One region of the Caballeronia sp. GAWG1-5s-s genome, then DNA from elsewhere that is predicted to be linked to it. Evidence: riboswitches for the same ligand, from Rfam matches in the RefSeq annotation. Region 1 holds a riboswitch; the other holds the start of a gene.

Region 1 (4,413 bases):
TTCATCGAGCCGGTCCGCGTACGCTTCGAGGTTGCAGGCGCGCAAGGCTTCGCGCGATTCTTCGTCGGTGAACGTCGTGGCCGGCGACGGATACGACAGCGCCGCGCGCAACGTCCCGATCGGCAGATAACTCTGCTGCGGCACGAACATCAGCTTCGCATCGACGGGCGCGTCGATGGTGCCGTCGCCGAACGGCCACAGGCCCGCCAGCGCGCGCATCAGCGTGCTCTTGCCCGAACCCGACGGTCCGACGACGAGCCAGCGCGAACCGGGCTCGATCGACACGTCCGCCACGCGCGAAAGCGGCGTGCCATTCGGAAGCGCGAGTGTGAGGCCGGTCGTCGTCAGCGACGGCGTGCTCGTGTAATGCAGATTGATGCCGCCGCGTTCCGTCGCAGGCGACGTTTCCTCGCGGATATGCGTCGAGCGCATCACGCGCTTGAACTCGCGCAGACGGTTGACGGTGGCGCGCCATTCGACCAGCGTCGAATAACTGTTGATGAACCACGAGAAGGAATCGCTGACCGTGCCGAACGCCGATGAAATCTGCATCAGCACGCCGAATGAGAACGCGCCCGCGAAGTAGCGCGGCGCGGCGACCATGATCGGAAAAATGATCGCAATCTGCCCGTAGAAGGACAGCACGAAGGTCATGCGCTTCGTGTACTTCATGATGAGCCACCAGTTGTCGCGAATGCGCTGGAAGATGCTCTTCGCGTTGGCGGTTTCGGTGGCGATGCCGTCGTAGAACGCAATCTGCTCGGCGTTTTCGCGCACGCGAATCAGGCCGAAGCGGAAGTCCGCCTCCACTTTCTGCTGCTGATAGTTGATCGACACGAGCGGATGCCCGACCTTCTGGATGATGAGCGAGCCGAGGATCGCGTAGAGGGCGGCGGCCCACACCATGTAGCCCGGAACGACGAGCGGCTTGCCGAAGAGCGTCAGCGTCAGAGCGCCCGCGAGCGTCCACAAGATAGTGATGAAGGTGACGAGCGTGACGAGCGTCGACAGCAGGTCGAGCGACAGCGTAAGCGTGGTGGTCGCGAAGGATTGCAGGTCGTCGCTGATACGCTGGTCGGGGTTGTCGGCGAGGCGGTCGCGTTCGATGCGGTAGAACGCCTTGTCGCCGAACCATTGTTCGAGATACCGGTTCGTGAGCCATTGCCGCCAGCGGAACGCGAGCATTTGCCGGAGATAGCGGCCGTAGACGGCAAGCAGGATGTACGCGAACGCGAGACCCGTGAAGATCAGCAGCAAGTGCGGAAAGTCGCGCACGTTCTTGTTTTGCAGCGCGTTATAAAAGTCTGCGTTCCAGCTGTTGAGCCGCACGTTGATCCAGACGACCGTCATATTGATCGCGATGATCGCGACCAGAAGGCCCCACGCGATGCCGCGTTCTTCCGAGACCCAGTAAGGTTTGATGAGGCTCCACGCCGATACGTCATCCGCCTTCTGCTGCGTGCTTTCGAGATTCGTGTTGACCATGACCTTGTGTTCGGGTGCGCCGGATCGCCGGCGGGTTGAGACGGTGTCGCTTGCCGTTCGGCGCGCGGCATCGACGTGCGCGCAGCCAGTTCCGGGTTCGCAGATTGTTGTGATGCTGCCTTAACTGTCGCTTAATTCGGCCCGATCGTCCGATGAACCGGTGTTCGGGGCATTGTGCCAGAGTGCCGCCGGCCGCGACCGAAGCGGCACGACGCGGCACGACGCGGCACGACGGGAGCGCCACGGCCGCAGCGGGCAATCCCGGTTTGCAGCGGCTTTGCCTTTTATGCTCTAATGATCTGCGACGAAACAGGGGTGCTTCGCGCGCCGTCACTGGCAACGGTGGCCGGCGCGGCGAGGCTGAGAGAGACCCTTTGCACCCGATCCGGGTAATACCGGCGAGGGAAGTTTCCGGAGAACGCGCGTTCGCCGCGCCATTCCTCCAGTCTCTTCCGGTCTTCCTTTTCCGCTCGGTGCGTCTGACGGCCGCCGTGCAGGTCTCTCCTCCGCTGATTCGTCACGTTAGTCAATCGGTATGCCGCTTCCTGCGGCGACGCTCGCGTACGTCGAGGCGACGCACGCGACCGGATGAGGAGACATCGGATTGTGAACAGCATGGAACAGGGCGACGCCCGCCGGCCGGATTTCGCCGTGATCGGCGGCGGGCTCGTCGGGCGGCTCGTCGCCTGGCAGCTTGCGGGCGCGGGGCACGGCGTCGCGCTCTACGAGCGTGGCGACGAAGCCGGCTCGCAGTCGGCCGCGTGGGTCGCCGCGGCCATGCTCGCGCCGCTCGCGGAGGCAACGAGCGCGGAGCCGCTCGTCGTCGAACTCGGCGCGGCGTCGCTCGCGCGCTGGCCGGATGTGCTCGCGGCATTGCCCGAGCCGGTCTTCTTTCAGCGCAACGGGACGCTCGTCGTCTGGCACGGCGCGGATCGCGCGGAAGCGCCGCTTTTCGAGCGCCGGCTGCGCGCGAACGCCCCGGTATCGCTACTCGACGGCGGTTTCGTCAAGCTCGCGGGCGCGCAGGTCGCCGAGGCGGAACCGGCGCTCGGGACGCGCTTCGCGCAGGGCTGGCTGCTGCCGCACGAAGGCCAGCTCGACAACCGGCAGGCGCTCAAGGCGCTCGCGGCGGGGCTGGCGGCGCGCGGCGTGCGCACGCACTGGAACACGCCGGTCGATGCCATGCCCGATGCGCGCTGGATCATCGATTGCCGCGGTCTCGGCGCGAAGGCCGCGTGGCCCGCGCTGCGCGGCATTCGCGGCGAAGTGGCGCGGGTGCATGCGCCGGGCATCGGGCTCACGCGGCCGGTGCGCTTGCTGCATCCGCGCTATCCGCTTTACATCGCGCCGAAGCAGAACGACGTCTACGTGATCGGCGCGACGGAAGTCGAGGGCGAGGACATGTCGCCCGTCAGCGTGCGCTCGGCGCTCGAATTGCTGAGCGCGGCCTTCGCCGTGCATCCGGGATTCGGCGAAGCGCGCATTCTCGAACTCAATTCGCAATGCCGGCCGACGCTGCCGGATCATCGTCCGGCCATTGCCTGGGATGGCGCGCAGACGCTGCGCGTGAACGGGCTGTATCGGCACGGCTTCATGATCGCGCCCGAAGTGGCCGATGCCGCGTGCGCGCTCGCCGATGCGCTCATCGGAGGAGCGGTGCGCGACGCCGCTTCGTTCGCGCAGTTCCGCGGCGATGCCGCATGGCCCGAGCTGCTGCACGGCGCGTTCGCGGCCGTGCCCGCGTGACACGATTCAGAGACAGAACCATGAACATCCACATCAATCAGCGCGAGTTCACCTTGCCCGATGCCGCGACCGTGACTGACGCGCTCGCCGCGTTCGGCGCGAAGCCGCCGTTCGCAGTCGCGCTCAACGGCCAGTTCGTCGCGCGCGGCGAGCATGGCACGAAGACGCTCGCGCCGGGCGACAAGCTCGACGTCGTTTCGCCCGTCGCGGGCGGTTGAACACACGAAGGATTCCATCATGACCACACAGACCGCCGATGTGCTCACGCTCTACGGCCAGGCATTTCCGAGCCGCGTGCTGCTCGGCACGTCGCGCTATCCGTCGCTGCAATCGCTGTCCGATTCCATCGATGCCGCGCGCCCCGGCATGGTGACGGTCGCGCTGCGCCGCCAGTCGGAGACGGGCGAAGCCGGCTTCTTCGACGTGCTCAAGCGTCACGGCGTCGCGCTGTTGCCGAACACCGCGGGCTGCCAGAGCGTCGACGAAGCGCTGACAACTGCCTACATGGCGCGGGAAGTCTTCGACACGCCGTGGATCAAGCTCGAACTGATCGGCGACGATTACACGCTCCAGCCCGACCCGATCGGCCTGGTCGAAGCGGCGGCGAAGCTCGTGCGCGACGGCTTCAAGGTGCTGCCGTACTGCACCGAAGATCTGGTGATCGGCCGGCGCCTGCTCGATGCCGGCTGCGAAGCGCTGATGCCGTGGGGCGCGCCCATCGGCACGGGCAAGGGCGTGACGAACCCGTACGGCCTGCGCACGCTGCGCGAGCGGCTGCCGGACGTGCCACTGATCGTCGATGCGGGTCTGGGCGTGCCGTCGCACGCGTGTCAGGTGATGGAGTGGGGCTTCGACGGCGTGCTGCTCAACACGGCGGTGTCGCAGGCCACGTTTCCGCCGCAGATGGCGCGTGCATTTGCGCTGGGCGTCGAAGCGGGCCGCAGCGCGTTCCTCGCCGGTCCGATGGCCGAGCGCGACAGCGCGCAGGCAAGCACGCCGGTCGTCGGCATGCCGTTCTGGCATCAGGACGGAGGTGCGGCATGAGCCTGCTCGGTCGCGAAGTGTTCTGGCCGCCGGCGGACGAACTCCTGGAAGTCGCGGAGCGCATCCGCGCGCGTCTGGGCGACTGGCCCGCCGCGTCGACGCGCTGGCGCATCTGCCTGACCGCGCCCGAATCGGCCG
Region 2 (4,413 bases), on a different contig from region 1:
TCACGGCCCCGCCCGCTGCGCCGACGCCCGCGCCGATGGCGGTGTCGCGCTGACGCGTGGTCATGTTGTCGCAGCCGGTCAGTCCGGCGAAAGAAGCGGTGAGCAGTGCTGCGGCGCCGATTTGTTTGATGTTTTTCATGTCGACTCTCCAGTGATGATGGAACGAATCGGCTGCGGCGCGACTTCCCCGGACGAGACGACGGTCCGGCGCGCATGCCGCGTTTTTTCGCCGGTTCGTTCGATACGGAGCAGGAAAGATGCCCGAATCGTCTGAATGAGCGCCCAGCCTTGATGAGCAAGGCTTTGGGCGGGAACGCAGCAAGCAAAACGGCCTGTCGCGCTCGCCGCGCGACAGGCCGTTTCCGGTCAGGCTTTCAGTCCGTCAGAGACGGCGCATCATGTCGGCTGATAGATTTCCGCGCCCTTCTTCACGAACTCGATCGCCTTCGTCTGCATGCCGTGCGTGAGCGCGTCGGTTTCGCTCACGCCCTGCTTCGCGGCGAAGTCGCGCACATCCTGCGTGATCTTCATCGAGCAGAAGTGCGGGCCGCACATCGAGCAGAAGTGCGCGACCTTCGCGGAGTCCTTCGGCAGCGTTTCGTCGTGGAATTCGCGCGCCTTGTCCGGGTCGAGGCCGAGATTGAACTGGTCTTCCCAGCGGAATTCGAAGCGCGCCTTCGAGAGCGCGTTGTCCCGCACCTGCGCGCCGGGATGGCCCTTCGCCAGATCCGCCGCGTGCGCCGCGAGCTTGTACGTGATGATGCCTTCCTTCACGTCGTCCTTGTTCGGCAAGCCGAGGTGCTCCTTCGGCGTGACGTAGCAGAGCATCGCGGTGCCGAACCAGCCGATCATCGCGGCGCCGATGCCCGAGGTGATGTGGTCGTAGCCCGGCGCGATGTCCGTGGTGAGCGGCCCGAGCGTGTAGAAGGGCGCCTCGTCGCACCACTGCAACTGCAGGTCCATGTTCTCCTTGATGAGCTGCATCGGTACGTGGCCGGGGCCTTCGATCATCACCTGCACGTCGTGCTTCCACGCGACCTGCGTGAGTTCGCCGAGCGTCTTCAGCTCGCCGAGCTGCGCTTCGTCATTCGCGTCGTAGATCGAGCCGGGGCGCAGGCCGTCGCCGAGCGAGAAGGAGACATCGTATTGCTTCATGATTTCGCAGATGTCCTCGAAGTGCTCGTAGATGAAGCTCTCCTTGTGATGCGCGAGGCACCACTTCGCCATGATCGAGCCGCCGCGCGACACGATGCCGGTCATGCGGTTCGCCGTCAGCGGCACGTATTGCAGCCGCACGCCCGCGTGGATCGTGAAGTAGTCGACGCCTTGCTCCGCCTGCTCGATGAGCGTGTCGCGGAAGATTTCCCACGTAAGGTCTTCGGCTTTGCCGTTGACCTTTTCGAGCGCCTGATAGATGGGCACCGTGCCGATCGGCACCGGCGAATTGCGGATGATCCACTCGCGCGTCTCGTGAATGTGCTTGCCGGTGGACAGATCCATCACCGTGTCGCCGCCCCAGCGGATCGCCCAGGTCATCTTGTCGACTTCCTCGCCGATGGACGACGTGACCGCCGAATTGCCGATGTTCGCGTTGATCTTCACGAGGAAGTTGCGGCCGATGATCATCGGCTCGCTTTCCGGGTGATTGATGTTCGCGGGAATGATCGCGCGGCCGCGCGCCACTTCCTCGCGCACGAACTCGGGCGTGATTTCCTTCAGCGCGTCCTTGCCGAACGCCGCCGCGCCGAACGCCTGTCCGGGATGCTGGCGGCCCATCATCTGCGCGAGCTTTTCGCCGTTCGGGCCGCTCTTGCGCAGGCTTTCGAGATATTCGGCGCGACGCTGATTCTCGCGGATGGCGATGTATTCCATCTCCGGCGTGATGATGCCCGCGCGCGCGTAGTGCATCTGCGTGACGTTCTTGCCGGCGAGGGCGCGGCGCGGCTTGCGGTGCAGGCCGGGAAAGCGCAGTTCGGCCGTTTTCGGATCGGCGGCGCGCTCGCGGCCGAATTCGCTCGACAGGCCCGCCAGTTCTTCCGTGTCGCCGCGCTTTTCGATCCAGCCGGCGCGCAGCGCGGGCAGTCCCGAGCGGATGTCTATCTTCGCGTCCGGATCGGTGTACGGACCGGAGGTGTCGTACACGTACACCGGCGGATTCTTCTCGCCGCCGAAGCCGTCCGGCGTGTCGGACTGCGTGATCTCGCGCATCGGCACGCGAATGTCCGGCGTCGAGCCGGTCACGTAGACCTTGCGCGAGTTCGGCAGCGGGGCGATGGCGGCGGCGTCGACGACGGCGTTTTCCGACAGAAACTTGGGATTGGCATTCATGTGCTGTCTCTCCTGTGGGACGTGTTGACATGCGAGCGTTGCAGCGCTCGGCTGACTCAGGAGCTAAACAGGGAGGAACGAGACGGAAAGGTACGGGTTCGGAAGAAGTAGTCTGATGCGGCGCGACTGTCGAAACCCGAACGCTTCCCTGCGCTGGCATTATCCAGATCAGGTTCAAAGGGTATTTCTCACCCGCGCCGCGCGAGGCGACTGCGCTCGATGAAACCGGCCGCAATCGCGATGCGCAACGCAGGACCCCCGCGTTAGCAGCCGCCACCATACACCGCAGCGTGGCGTGTTGGCAACCATCCGAAAATTCGTCCGGCGATTCGTCGATCGCGCGGGGCGCTTACTGCATAATGTCGCTCGCCCCGGCCTGCGTGTTTTCCCTGACCGCCCGGCAGCCGCAATCGACGCCCCGCGTCTTGCGCTGTTTCTCCTCTGCGTCCGCGTTCGCATTCCAACTGTTTCGCCATGTCGTCCTGTCTCGTTTGTCGCGCCGGAGCTTTCGCCCGTTCAATTGCCGTCTGCCGGATGCGATGCGCGGCGCTGCACTGCACGCTGGCCGGGTAACGCATGTCCAATCCGTCGCCCAATCGTCCTTCAAGCCGCCGCGCCTGCCGCGCCTGCCGTTCTCCTTGCCCGATCGTTTTCCGTTTCGCGCGCCGCGTTCGCACAAGGGACAAGTCGCGCTCGCGCTGGCCGTCGTCTATCTCGTGTGGGGATCGACGTATCTCGCCGTGCATCTGTCGCTCGCGTCGTTTCCGCCGCTTCTGCTTTCCGGCTTGCGCAATCTGTTCGCGGGCATCGGGCTCTTCGTGTTCGCGGCGCGCCGCAAGCCGGTCTGGCCGACGTTGGCCGAAGCGCGCAATGCCGCGCTCGTCGGCACGCTGCTCGTCGGCTTGTCGAGCGGGATGCTCGCCTACGGCATGCGCACCGTCGAAACCGGGACCGCCGCCGTGATGGTCGCGACCGTGCCGCTTTTCGCGACGATCATCGCCGCGCTCACGGGCCGGCGCATCGCGAAGGGCGAGTGGGTGGCGGTCGGATTGGGGCTGATCGGCATCGTGTTGCTGAATCACGGCGATTCAGGTGCCGGCTCAACCGCGGGCAGCATCGCGATTCTGTGCGGCGCGATTTTCTGGGCGGGCGGGGCGCATCTGGCGAGCCGCGTCAAGCTGCCGTCGGACCTCTTCATGTCGACCGCGCTGCAGATCGGCCTCGGCGGTTCGATTTCCACGACGGTCGCGTTGCTCTCCGGCGAGCGGCTGGCGGGCATCGGCTTCGTGCCGGGGCTGTCGTTTCTGTACTTGATGCTCGTCGGAACGATGGCCGCGTATGTCGCTTACGGCTTCCTGATCCGCCATACGAGCCCGATCATCGCGAGCAGCTGCATGTACGTGAACCCGGTGGTCGCGGTGTTGCTCGGCGCGTTGCTGCTCGGCGAGGCGATCACGCGCTGGACCGTCATTGCGACGGTCGTCATTCTGCTGAGCGTCGGGCTTTCTTTCTGGTTCGATTATCGACGGCGCGGGTTGGTGTGAGCCTTCCGTTCGCTTCGCTTGTAAGAAGGGCGCGCACGCAGCGCTCGAAGCCGCGCACGCGCCGCTGCGCTGTCGGGCCCCGAACGAATCCTCTAACGAATGCCGCAGCCTTGCGCGATAAGGCTTCCAGCTGAAGTCGCGCCGCTCGCGCACCGCAAAAGGGCACGGGTGTTGCTCTATATGCGCCACCCGCGAGGCGCGTCATTCCGATGAAACAAAGACGCGTTCCTCGCGGCGAGGACGCGGCGTAGCGGGCCATCCGCCCGCCGTCCGCAGCCTTCACGACACCATCAACGATCACAAAAAGGAAGGTGGCACATGAAGCTCATCCGCACCGTCACGGCGCTCGCTGCCGTCGCTTCGCTTCTCTCCGCATGCGGCGGAAGTTCGGACGACGTCGGCAAGGAACTCGGCCTTACGCAAGCGCAGGTTCACTTCATCCACGCGATTCCGAGCGGCCCGAACGTCGACTTCTACGATAACGGCAAGGTGCTGCAACCGAACCTCGGCTACAAGACGGTGACCAACTTCGCGAACATCG

What was found. Region 1 has a riboswitch for thiamine pyrophosphate ahead of NCR34_RS12570 (FAD-dependent oxidoreductase). Riboswitches for the same ligand answer to the same signal wherever they lie in the genome.
Region 2: it holds a riboswitch for thiamine pyrophosphate, as region 1 does, so the genes downstream of both, thiC (phosphomethylpyrimidine synthase ThiC) here and NCR34_RS12570 (FAD-dependent oxidoreductase) in region 1, are expected to answer to the same signal.

The regions. Positions count from the first base shown of each region.
Region 1 is NZ_JALQDC010000014.1:26,063-30,475, reverse strand. Features, by position in the region: gene NCR34_RS12575 (ABC transporter ATP-binding protein/permease) at 1-1,485, opposite strand, end outside; TPP riboswitch at 1,787-1,909, shown strand; gene NCR34_RS12570 (FAD-dependent oxidoreductase) at 2,101-3,231, shown strand; gene thiS (sulfur carrier protein ThiS) at 3,252-3,449, shown strand; gene NCR34_RS12560 (thiazole synthase) at 3,469-4,275, shown strand; gene thiE (thiamine phosphate synthase) at 4,272-4,413, shown strand, end outside.
Region 2 is NZ_JALQDC010000003.1:633,111-637,523, forward strand. Features, by position in the region: gene NCR34_RS05360 (YMGG-like glycine zipper-containing protein) at 1-139, opposite strand, end outside; gene thiC (phosphomethylpyrimidine synthase ThiC) at 397-2,328, opposite strand; TPP riboswitch at 2,456-2,598, opposite strand; gene NCR34_RS05370 (EamA family transporter) at 2,967-3,872, shown strand; gene NCR34_RS05375 (DUF4397 domain-containing protein) at 4,191-4,413, shown strand, end outside.